DNA from 3 places in the Yersinia alsatica genome. Region 2 is predicted to be linked to each of the others. Evidence: predicted binding sites of a transcription regulator. Region 2 holds the regulator's gene; each other region holds the start of a gene.

Region 1 (4,295 bases), 560 kb from region 2:
CCTTCACATTAAAATCAGGTGAGCTGAGTCAGTATTATAAAGACTGGGATATCATTAAATACAACGAAGATGTTGGGCAATTACATAAAACCGATGCTCAAGGCAACCGAATAAAGCTGCGCTTTGCGACGCTATTGGCGAAAAAGCCATAATTATAGCGTTGCCCATAACTTGCTGCCTCGCGATTTTTAGCGCTCGATAAAATAACCCGCTAGCTAGCGAGGCGGTAAGTTGGGTTCATTGCGTAAACAACTGACAATATAATCGATAAACACCCGCAATTTGGCGGGTAAATAGCGCGTCGGTGGATAAAGAAGCCATAAACCGCCACTGTATGAACTGATAAATCGCCACTCTGGTAATACCTGCACGATTAGCCCCTGCTGCAACGCTGCTCTGGCGGTAAAATAAGGCAAACTGCCGATACCTATATGTTGTAATACCGCATCCAACCTAACCCCAGTGTGGTTCGCTGCATAGCGGCCTTGCACTGCCACTGTAACCGCTTTGCTACCTTGTCGGAATTTCCAGCGTGCATCTCCCGGTGTTTCTCCCAGATAAATACAGCTGTGATGGGCCAAATCGTGGGGATGTAGCGGTGCTCCATAGGTAGCGAGATATTCTGGTGTGGCGCACAATAAATGTTCAATATCCATTAATTGCCGTCCAACCATCCCCGGCGGCGGCTGGTTGGTAATTCGAATCGCTAAATCTACATGTTCATCAATTAAGTCAACGTAGCGGTCATCTAATATTAACTGCACATCTATCTTGCTGTAGCGGCGTAAAAACTCAGGTATATAAGGATGAATGACAAAACGTCCCACGGCCTTCGGCACGCTGATGCGGATAAGGCCTTCTGGCTCTTGATTATACTGACCACTAACTTCCATTACCGAGTTGGCGGCGTTGAGCATCGCATTACAGCGCGTGAAGACCTCTTTACCACTGTCACTCAGCCGCAATTTCCGAGTTGTCCGTTGCAGTAACCGGGTTGTCAGTGCTTTCTCAAGTCGGCTGACACTGCGGCTAATGGCTGAAGGTGAAACGCCGAGTTGACGAGCAACAGCTGAAAAGCTGCCAGTCTCGACCACTTTCACAAAAATAGCCATTTCACTGAGCAGAGACAGTGGGAGATTTGTGCTTACAGCGCAATAGTCCTTTGAAGATGTGACGGATTATCACACCAGATTGACATCAATATAATCATAATGGAAATGATAAAAGGATAATGAGTATGACAACCCGTCTATTTTTTGAGAACGATATGCTGGCTACGCAGGTTGATGTTTTGAGCTGTACACCTGATGGTGGGCAGTTTGCCGTCATATTGTCAGCAACTATTTTTCATCCACAAGGTGGTGGGCAGCCATCAGATACCGGCTACATAGGGGATAGTCGGGTCATTCGTGTGGTTCAGCAGCAAGAGCAATTAATCCATTATCTGGAAACGCCTATAGCATTGGGATGTCATCAGGCCCGTGTCGACAGTGAGCGCCGTTTCCTAAATACGCGGATGCATTCAGCAGGGCATCTGATTGGCAATATTGGCGAAACCTATGGCTGGCTACCGGTGAAAGCGCATCATTGGCCGGGAGAAGGGCGGGTGTCGTTTAAGCGAGCAGAAACTCCGCAGCCCATTGATATTAATGCTATTCAGTTAGCTTTAGATGAATTAACTCGCCAGGATTTGCCAAGAAAAATTTCAGTACAGGGAGATTTTCGTGCGGTCGGTTTTGGCGAGTTGCCGGCTTATGCTTGCGGCGGCACTCATGTCAGCTCATTGCAAGTGCTGGGTAAAGTTACCGTGCTGTCTATTTCTGAGAAAAAGGGAATTATGTCAGTCAATTATGCGATTGATTAATATATAGCCATATGTTGATATGGCGATTGCCTATTATTGGAATCATAACTCTACCCTTTAATACTGTTGAGAATTATTAACTAACTTCATTGATAATCATTATCACTGAGTGTAATAATATAATCCATATAGATTCGTGGAGTATGGATTGTGTCGAATGCAGCTGAAGCAATTTACCCTTTAACAACGGCGATTTCTGATGAAGTCGCCAGTTTGTTTGCTCGCACATTCGTCCACTTTTCTGAATCATTTTATGTCGATGCTGCTGATGTTCCCAAAGAAAGCATATCGCTAGAGCAGTGGTCGAATAGTTTGCCAATATTGATGCAAACGTATGAAAGCCACTACTACAGCGACACCGAACTTAATCCGAATCATAAAGCTCTGCACTCGCTGTGGGGGCAGTGGTATTTCGGTATGCTAATTCCACCTATGATTTTGCTGCTGCTGGCATTGCCTACAGCAATAGATACTCGCCCGGAAAGAGTCCGAATCAAGTTTCATACCACAGGGCGACCTGAAGCTATCTACTATCAACATCATTGGTTAGATAAATCACCGTCCTCTTTACTGGAACGACTCTATTTATTGCTCGATCATCATATTATTCCTGTTATGCGAAGAATAGAGCGCCAACCCAAAGCAAACATCCGGTTAATATGGAATAACATTGGCTATTTGATGTTTTGGTACTTGCGCGAGTTCGGTACTAAGTTGGGGGCTATTGATGGCTATGAGGATATTATCGAAAACCTATTTCTCACCTCAAGCCTGCCTGACGGGCGGGACAATCCTCTCTATCGCACTGTTATTCCACGCAATGGTGGTATGGAACGCCGTACTTGTTGCCAACGAAACAAATTGCCCGGTGTCGGCAGTTGCCTTGATTGCCCGTTAGAATCTCGCCTATAACCGGTATATGATTCAGCTTACAGAAAAGTAAGCCTTGCAGGGCATATTGGTGAATAACATGTTGGTGAATAAAGACTCAGTGGATAAAGAAAAAATTGCCCATTTAGATGCAGTGGGTCATAAGGCTCGCGCGGTTATGGAGCGGGAAGGGCTGGATGCTCTGGTGGTCACTGTCTGTGATAATTTCTATTATCTCACCGGGTTCGCTAGCTTTTTTATGTACACATTCCGCCATACCGGTGCAGCTGTCGCGATTATGTTTCGCGATGCGAGTATTCCTTCGCAAATCATCATGAATGAATTTGAGGCTGCCAGCGCACATTTCGATATGCCTAATATGGAGCTGAAAACTTTCCCTGTCTGGGTTGATGTTGATGATCCGCGTAATCCACTTAATCATCAGAAAAAGAGTGAGCGCCCTATTGGCCCACCGGTCGAGGCGGTTTTTAATTTAGTCAAATTGGCTCTAGATAATGCAGGCGTATTGGATAAGAAAATTGCGATTGAATTACATGCTATGTCCAATGGGGGAAAATGTGTTTTAGACCAAGTGGCTCCGGGGCTAAAGCTCGTTGATTCTACGCCACTGTTTAATGAAATAAGAATGATTAAAAGCTCTTGGGAAATTAAACACTTACGTAAGAGTGCTGAAATCACTGAATATGGCATTGCCAGTGCGATTAAGCATATCCGTGTAGGTTGCACCGCCGCAGAATTGACCGCAGCATTTAAAGCGGCAGTGATGAGTCATCGGGCGACGAATTTTTCTCGTTTTAATCTTATTTCTATCGGTGATAATTTCTCACCTAAAATGTTTGCTGATGAAACGCCGGCAAAGTTTGGCGATTTAATTAAGTTTGATTGCGGGGTGGATGTTGCAGGTTATGGCGCTGATCTTGCACGGACATTTGTGCTGGGTGAGCCAGACCCGCTAACACAACAGATATACGACACTATCAGAACCGGGCATGAGCATATGCTATCGATGGTCGCTCCTGGCGTGAAATTGAAAGATGTCTTTGATGCCACTATGGACGTCATTAAAAAGTCTGGTTTGCCTCATTATAATCGCGGCCATCTTGGGCATGGCGATGGTGTATTTCTGGGGCTGGAAGAGGCTCCGTTCGTCAGCACATTGGCAACGGAAACCTTTTGTCCCGGAATGGTACTCAGCTTAGAGACACCTTATTATGGTATCGGGATTGGCTCGATTATGCTGGAAGATATGATACTCATTACCGATAACGGTTTTGAGTTTTTGAGTAAACTAGACCGCGATCTGCTGCATTTCAATTAAGTTGTGTGCGACTTCTCATCTTATGCGAGCTAAGCCCATTTAAGAAAATAGACTCTGTGATTTTTTAATGGGGTCTATTTACTTCACCAATAAATAAGAAAGATGACTGAAAAAAGAGATATAAAATACACATATAAAATATAAGGTTAAGAGTGAAAAATGTTTTAACCTCTGGCTTGGATCAATTTTGTCGGCAGTGTCTAATTTTGTACGGTTTTATTT
Region 2 (4,295 bases):
TGCGTGGTCGATAGCTTTAAATTCTGCGAGCTTTTTCTTCAGATTATCCAGCGCGACGTTAGATGAGCTGAGTTCTTTATCTGCATCCGCGATATTACCGTTTTGGCGATAATCCACCGACCGGGCAAGACGAGTCACCATACGAAAATATTGGTCCGTCCCCTGATTGACCAAATTCATGTTTTCCACCAACACCGCATTGGCGTTAGAAGATTGGGTCAGTTGATTGAGTGATAGCAGCGTATAAGCCGATACACCGCCCCAGAGCAGACAAAAAGCGCCAAGCACCCAAAGTAATGCTGCCCTGATGGTAATATTTTTTAAAACCTGCATGTTCGTTCCCCTTATATATCGGATGGTTACCGTTAGAGACTCTGGTGTTATTTGATGACCGAAAAGCAATAAAGGACGTTCCATACAGCTAACGACGACTCCTTTCCCGACAAACTCTCATCTGACGGTTTTCCCCCTGGCACCGCAAATTGCAACCTTCCGGTTACACAAAGGTTATCGGCAATGACATTGCAAGATTGAGCGACTCACAAAAATTTAATATCACATAAACTTGATATGAGCCCGAGGGCGTTTTCTGGCATGATGTCGCCCTATACATGTGTTATATTGTTGGGCAACGCGCTCAGTGTTTAACATAACTATTTGAATTTAAAAGGTATTAAGTTATATGGCAACTGTAGGCATTTTCTTTGGCAGCGATACTGGCAATACCGAAAACATTGCCAAGATGATCCAAAAGCAACTGGGCAAAGATGTTGCTGAGGTTCACGACATTGCTAAAAGCAGTAAAGAAGATTTAGAAGGCTTCGATATTCTGCTGCTTGGTATCCCAACTTGGTATTACGGTGAAGCCCAATGTGATTGGGATGATTTCTTCCCAACATTGGAAGAGATCGATTTTAACGGCAAGCTAGTGGCTTTGTTCGGTTGTGGCGATCAGGAAGACTACGCAGAATATTTCTGTGATGCGATGGGTACCGTGCGCGATATCATCGAACCTCGCGGTGCTGCAATCGTCGGTCACTGGCCAACCGCTGGCTACCACTTCGAAGCCTCTAAAGGCTTGGCTGATGATGATCACTTCATTGGTTTAGCCATTGATGAAGATAGGCAGCCAGAACTGACGAATGAACGTGTTGAAGCTTGGGTAAAACAGATCAGCGAAGAACTGAATTTGGCCGAGATCACCGGTTAATTTGTTAGATCGGAAACGCTGAGGTGATATTGCATAGCGCCGAGCGTTTCCGTTAACTCTCCTCCCCCTTTGAACTCTTTTTTTGTCTGCCCCAACCCTTTAATCCCATTTTGCCAAAGCCAATAACCGCAAAATATGCGCGGTGTCATTTGTTGTCAGAATGAGCTTTGTTAAGCAGCCCACAAATCAGCAGCATGATGCGTGCAAAATGAAAATAAACCGCTACAAATTTGTAACGTTGCCTATAGCGGCCTTATACTTAAATGATGCAACAATCCCATTCATCAATACATTGCATGATTAATCGGACAAAGTGTGCAATTATATCTTTGTTAACAACCACGGTTTTCATTTAGGGCTAGCAGTTCTATAATGAGACGCAATCGTAATGATTGCGCCACGGATGTCATAGGCTGAACAGCCTTAATTTGAATCGATAGTAACAGGACTGAATCCGCATGACTGACAACAACAAAGCCTTAAAAAACGCTGGTTTGAAGGTAACACTGCCCCGTCTTAAGATTCTGGAAGTGTTGCAAAATCCAGAGTGCCACCATGTCAGTGCGGAAGATCTTTATAAAAAGCTGATTGATATGGGCGAAGAAATTGGTTTGGCGACGGTTTACCGTGTACTGAACCAGTTTGATGATGCCGGTATTGTTACCCGCCACAATTTCGAAGGCGGCAAATCAGTCTTTGAGCTGACGCAGCAACATCATCACGATCACCTGATTTGCCTGGATTGTGGCAAAGTGATTGAGTTTAGTAATGAATCCATTGAATCTCTTCAACGTGAAATTGCTAAACAGCATGGTATCAAGCTGACTAACCACAGTCTGTATCTATACGGCCACTGTGAGACCGGCGATTGCCGTGAAAATGAGTCTGCGCACGATAAAAGATAAAATATGCCCATCATCTTTCACACTGCAGGTGTGTTGGCTGGCTCTCACTCACCCGAATCACTTACTGATGTAAGCTCATCGGGATTCTATCGATAGCCACCTTCCTGCACTTTGATATTTATTGGGCATGATATTATCGCATTGATTTTATAAAGACTTTAAGCGCTGAGATTTTAAGTACCGAATAACCTTAGGGTTTGTTTTTAATCCAGATAACGGCACTCTATTATCTGGATAGCATTATCCATCAGCAAGATGGCCACCTTTCCTGTTCAGTCGGGAGTCAGGTGGTCATTCTTATTTATATCTCGCCCCTCCGCCGTTCATGTTTGTCCCTTACTCGTTTCGACGTCAATGTATCTCACTGCCCTTATCAGGGTGCTATGGCACTATTTTGGGCAAAAAAAAACCCGGACTTGCCGGGGGAAAAACCATCAACTCAACTTCACTTAATATTGTTTACCTAAAGAACCTAGCAAACAGGAGATAACATCAGACACAGCACTTTAACAACAATCATCAAACTTTCACTGGCTCAGCGCGGCTACTGCGCTTTCCGTCTGGGCTAGTCGAGCGGATTAACACATCACCGCTGACTTTAGATTGCACCTTGACATCATACTTCTGCCACTGCTTACCGCCATCAGTGGAATACTCGATAATCAGCCCCGGCAAGGAGATATTGGCTTCCAATACGCCGTTGACCACACGAGCCCCCGGTACCGGCAAGCGGTATGCAATACCGGCTTTATCCAGTTTTGCCAATTCGCGCTGGCCCATGATATTAGCGAAGCGCTGCCAATCGGTGTTCAATGCCACGGTATCGACCAGATGTGTTTCGCCACCTTGGTACTCTCGGCCCGCCTTGTAATCTTGTTCCCAAGATGCGCGGTGCCAGGCACGTTCAGCCAGCGGCAATACCCGTGGGAAAATCATGTATTCCATCTGTTGGTCAGTACGTACGGTTTCATTCCATGATTGACCTGAAATCCCGTGCACACCCGGCCATGGCTTATCACTCTTCGCACTGAAATGGTTGCCATCACGGTCAACCGAGGTTTCGGCGTTTTGCGGCATGTTATCTGGGGCAAAACTGAAGACTTTGGCTTCATCACTAAAACGCGTCGCCCAGTAGTAACCGCGTTCATTCGGATTAACTTCATAAGGCATATCGAAGTAGACATAATCCGGGTTAGAGGCAACCACTTCATAACCTTTATTGGCCCAATCATTGATGGAGTCAGCCCCGCCCCAGTAGAGGGTATCCCAGAAGTTAACGCCAACCCGTTTGGTCGCAAAGGCTTTCGAATCCTTAGCGTCTTTCAAACCATCTTGCCAAGCCTGCATTTTTTCGATGCCGTGAGCATTAACCAGTTTGCTGACTTCAATAGCGAAGTGGCTGGAGAGATGCTCAACATCCTGAATTTTGCCTTGCTTGACCATGTCCTGACATACCTGAGACTTAGCCCATGGCTTATCTTCAACACTCTTATCAATGATGCCTTTGCCCGGCTCAATGGTGCCATTTTTGTCTTGGAAACCGGCTCCCAGACGAATGTTTTTCGCTTCATCACCACCAAAATGCCACGTGGTTAATGGCATGCCCGCTTCTTTGTGCATCTGGGCCATTTCGCCAATCACTTTATCGACAAAACGCTTCGATGAATCCAGACACGGGTTCAGATAACTTTTGCGCTCATAGAACTGCACCGAGGTGGTGTTGGAGTCATCTGTCGGGTCAAGCAAGCGGAATTCGTTAGCTTCTTTCTCTTTGCCCTGCTTCATCAAATTGTTGTAACGCGCTTCCATCGACACCACTGCCGCACGGGCGTGGGCTGGCATATCAATTTCAGGAATGACGTCAATTTGGCGAGCTTTAGCGTATTTCAGAATTTCAATGTAGTCATCACGGGTAAAGTGGCCGGAACCCAGATTATTGCTATCCGGACCAGAACCCAGTTGTGGCAATAAGCAGGTATTTTCTGTCAAATCGTGGCAGCGTTTGCTCCCCACATCGGTCAGCTCCGGCAAGCCAGGGATCTCAATGCGCCAGCCTTCATCATCACTCAAGTGGAAGTGGAATTTGTTCAGCTTATAAGCGGCCATCTGATCCAGCAGGCGCAGCACCGCATCTTTGGTTTTGAAGTTACGTCCAACATCGAGGAAAACACCACGGTATT
Region 3 (4,295 bases), 2.2 Mb from region 2:
TATCAATACGAGTACGTTTGTAATCCAACCCGGTCAATACCGTGTGGTTCAATTGGCCGGTCCAGAAATCGGCTTGCAGCTGGTTATCAACGGCAAACTCAGCTGTGGTTTGGCGCTCAATTTGTGGACGACGAGTCATGGTGCGGTTATCGGCCAGTAAATTCATAAAGACTAAGTATTTATAGTCTTGCTTGTTGTAGCTGTAGCGCAGGTTCTGACGGAATTTAAACGTGTCATTGATGTAGTGCTCAAGCGCATAGCCGACAGAAGTTTGCTCGCGTTCAGACTGATCAAATGAAGGGTCGCTGACGTTAAAATCGTAAGGGATTTTGCCGTACGCAGTACCAAACACGGTGCCGGTTGCTGGCAAGAAGTTACGCGAGCCGGCTTTGGGCTCTTTCTGATAACTGGTCAGTAGGGTAAAGGTTGTGTCTTCGTTCGGGATAAAAGTTAATGCCGGTGCAATAGCAAAACGCTCTTGTTTATAGCTATTAACCGCATCGTCCTGTTTTCTGCCAATCCCATTCAGGCGATAGAGAACTTTCCCTTCATCATCCAATACACCGCCGAAGTCGAAGGCGGCTTCTGCCAGGCTATTATTACCGGCACCGACCTGTACCTTATGAATACTTTCTGCGGTCGGGCGCTTGCTGACCATATTGATCAGGCCACCTGGGTTGACCTGGCCGTACAGCACGGATGCGGGGCCACGAATGACTTCAACTCGCTCCAGCAGCCAGGGATCAATTTGACCACCACGACGAGCGCCACCCAGAGAGTTATAACTTAAGCCATCAAGAAAGCGCGGTGCATAGCCGAAACCACGAATGATAACTTCGTCATTCATGTTGGAGCCGCCACGATATTCAGGTACCACACCTGCGGTATAGCGCAATGCCTGAGCCACTGAGGTTGCGCCCTGATCTTGCATTTGTTGGCTGGTAATAACGGCAACGGATTGCGGAGTGCGGATCAGTGGGGTATCGGTTTTGGTGCCGGTTGAACTATTTTTAGCGACGAAGCCATCATCTTGTTGTCCGCTGCCCGCTTTGGCAACAACCACTAATTTGTCTTCTTTTGCCGCTGCCGCGTCTTTGGCTGTGGTGGCAGCAAAAGCCGGGAGCGTCGGTATTAATATTAATGCTGAGGTGAATAATAAGGTTTTTGATGTATAGCCTGCCCGGAATGGCAATGTCCTTGACATTTTCTTGCCAGAAATATCAAACATGATTTATCCCTACCTAAAACATAATAAAAATATTTAAAGCCCATAAAGTGGGGCTTTGATGCCATCCGGGTTCTGTTATTGCCCGGTATGATTTAATGACTTATAAGAAAAAGTTTATCCATTCACTCAGTTGCGACACCACAATGCACCCATACCAATATTGCGATAATGGGGTGATACCTTAGAGAGAACGCGCACTATGTTATTGCAAATAATAATAGTTCTCAATACTATTTGTATTCACATAAGAATCACGAATATATTTAACTTTCTATCAAGCCGCTACCGGACATGAATTTGCACGATGAGTGGTTAATAGACTCGAGCAATAAAATTAAGAGGATTGAGTGTGAGCACGACAAATGAGTATCCGGATAGTCAGAGCTTGTTAGCAGACCCTTTGGCCGGTAGTGATTCATGGTGGCAGCACATAGCGCAGTGGGGAACACCGTTGGTGGAGCCGGCAGCCGCTGGCAAAGTAAAACTGACTTTTCTCTGGCGCGATCGGCAGGGCAAGGCGCACGACTCGGTTTATAGCCGGGTCTATATCGACGTCAATGGTGTGACAGACCACCATAGTGTGAATCCGGAAACCCTCCAGCGCTTGGGCCAGACTGACGTGTGGTATTGGCAAGCCGAGGTAGAGTCTGATTTTCGTGGCAGTTATTGCTTTATTCCTGTTGCCGCAGAGCAGTGCTTAAATTTACCCGAGGGCACGCCACAAGAGCGGCGTCAGGCACAGCGGAATTGGTGGATTTCATTGCTGGACTTGGCCGAAAACGACCCATTGAATCATACGGCGGCGCATTGCAGCTACCGGGGGATGCCGCTGTCTGGAGTGCACTTAGCGGATGCCTTGCCGCAAGCTGCCTGGCAGCCGATTGATGCCGGACAAAAACTGCCCATCGACCCAAAACGACTGCAACTTATCACCTGGAGCAGCCCACTGTTAGGTAACAGCCGCAAAGTGTGGATTTACCACACCCTTGATAATCAATGCGTTAGTGCTGAGGATAAGGCCGAGCGGCCTCTGGCTATCTTGCTTGATGGTCAGTATTGGGCGCAGGGGCAGACGATATTGGGGGTGTTGGATAATGAAACTGCCGCCGGTCGTTTGCCAGCCAGTGTTTATGTGTTGATCGATATTATTGACCAGCCGCATCGCTCAGAAGAGCTGCCCTGCAATCAAGATTTTTGGCAAGCACTGCAAACTGAATTATTGCCACAAGTTGCCTTGCTGCAACCCTTCACTGAGAAGGCCTCGCGTACTGTAGTGGCTGGGCAAAGTTTTGGGGGATTAGCTTCGTTATACGCCGGATTACATTGGCCGCAACGTTTTGGTTGTGTGCTGAGCCAGTCTGGCTCTTTTTGGTGGCCAGATGTCGACAATTTCAAGGCGTTGACGGCGGGAACAGCCAAACGTCAGGGCTGGCTGACGGAGCAGGTTTATCAAGGTCTGGGTGCTAACCATCCATTGGATATTTTTATGGAAGCCGGCCGCCGTGAAGATGTGATTTATCAAGTCAATGAAGCCATGAGTGAGGCACTGCGCCAAGCCGGGCATCGGCTGCACTACCGCATTTATGCGGGCGGGCACGATGCCTTATGTTGGCGCGGCGGTTTGATTGATGGACTGCAATGTTTATTAGGTTCCACTAATTCAAAACAAGGAAGTCATAACCATGAGCAATGAAACGCAAGTCAATCCGTTTGATAACGAAAATCTGCCCTTTTTGGTGCTGATCAATGAGCAGCTGCAATACAGTTTATGGCCGCAAATTACAGCGATCCCGGCCGGATGGGAACCGGTTTATGGCCCACAAACCAGAGCCGACTGTGTGAAATATCTTGAGGCTAATTGGACCGACATGCGCCCGGCCAGCTTGATTCGAGCAGAGGCTGGCCAGCGATAACGCCGGTCGTAGGTGAAAGGAATTATCGAACTGTCGTAGGTGAGAATTATTGTCGGCGCGGGTGCCGCAATAAGTCGTTTGTTGCCAAAAAAAGGAATACCCATCGTGTCAAAGGATTCAACCCCCATTTTCGCGGATGCTGCGGCTATTGAATTACCCCTGATTGCAGCACAACCCGGGATCTGGTTTGCCGACCAGCTAAGTCATCAAAAGAACCTGTTTACCGTGGCGCATTACATTGAGCTGGCAGGTCCATTGGACCGAATACTATTTAGCGCCGCCGTCAAACAAGGATTGGCTGAGGCTGATACCCTGCATGCCCGTTTTTATGATAGTCACGATGGCCCGATGCAGCGTATCCCGCTACAGCTGGATGCAGCAGACATGCCAGAACTTACATGGCTGGATTTGAGCTCTCGCGCCGATGGGCGTTTGGTAGCACTGACACTAATGCAGGACGATACCGCGGCAGACTTACCGGCGGATAGCGAGGATCTGTTGTTTCGGCACTGGGTTATCCGGGTACCGGACGAGCAAGGAAAACCTGTCTGGTTCTGGTATCAACGTTATCATCATTTATTGCTCGATGGCTTCAGTTTCACCGCAATTACCCGCCGTATTGCCGATATTTACACCGCGCTATTGCAACAAAAACCTATTGGGGAATCGCCGTTTACTCCATTTAGTGATGTAGTCAGTGAATATTTGGCTTATGCCGGCTCAGAAATCCAACAGCGTGATAAGCAATTTTGGCAACAACATACTGCGGATTTACCCGCTGCCATTTCGCTCTCATCAATAAATTCCCCTATTCGAGTAGAGCAAACTGATAATCGCGTATTGCGTCAGTGCATTGCTATCGACCCGGTGTTGTTTGGCCGCTTAACACTGCAGGGTGCTGAGCAACGTTTTGTCGCTGCGGATATGACCATGGCGCTATTGCTGATTTATTTTGCCCGTATGAGTGGCGAAATGCGCCTATCAGTGGGGTGTCCGTTTATGCGGCGCATGGGATCGGCGGCGTTGTCAGCCACTGGACCGGTGGTGAATGTCCTGCCATTGCAGGTAACTTTACAACGTGAAATGCACATTCTTGATGTGGCGCTGGTGGTAGCTAACGAGCTGAAAACAGTGCGCAAGTATCAGCGCTATGA

What was found. Region 2 encodes Fur, which represses iron uptake genes when iron is present. Its sites were predicted from a motif close to ATAATAATGAGAACNACTATCAA; they were not measured.
Positions count from the first base shown of each region.
Region 1: fhuF (siderophore-iron reductase FhuF) is a predicted target of Fur. The motif match lies at 1,925-1,947, and genes of this name have one in related genera.
Region 3: fes (enterochelin esterase) is a predicted target of Fur. The motif match lies at 1,440-1,462, and genes of this name have one in related genera.

Region 1 is NZ_CP104006.1:3,548,695-3,552,989, reverse strand. Features, by position in the region: gene tehB (SAM-dependent methyltransferase TehB) at 1-152, shown strand, start outside; gene N0H69_RS15835 (LysR family transcriptional regulator) at 216-1,112, opposite strand; gene N0H69_RS15830 (serine-tRNA(Ala) deacylase AlaX) at 1,238-1,864, shown strand; gene fhuF (siderophore-iron reductase FhuF) at 2,015-2,776, shown strand; gene N0H69_RS15820 (M24 family metallopeptidase) at 2,856-4,073, shown strand.
Region 2 is NZ_CP104006.1:4,113,684-4,117,978, forward strand. Features, by position in the region: gene N0H69_RS18425 (methyl-accepting chemotaxis protein) at 1-333, opposite strand, end outside; gene fldA (flavodoxin FldA) at 683-1,210, shown strand; gene fur (ferric iron uptake transcriptional regulator) at 1,669-2,115, shown strand; gene N0H69_RS18440 (beta-N-acetylhexosaminidase) at 2,635-4,295, opposite strand, start outside.
Region 3 is NZ_CP104006.1:1,440,739-1,445,033, forward strand. Features, by position in the region: gene N0H69_RS06320 (TonB-dependent siderophore receptor) at 1-1,228, opposite strand, end outside; gene fes (enterochelin esterase) at 1,578-2,921, shown strand; gene N0H69_RS06330 (MbtH family protein) at 2,911-3,141, shown strand; gene N0H69_RS06335 (non-ribosomal peptide synthetase) at 3,247-4,295, shown strand, end outside.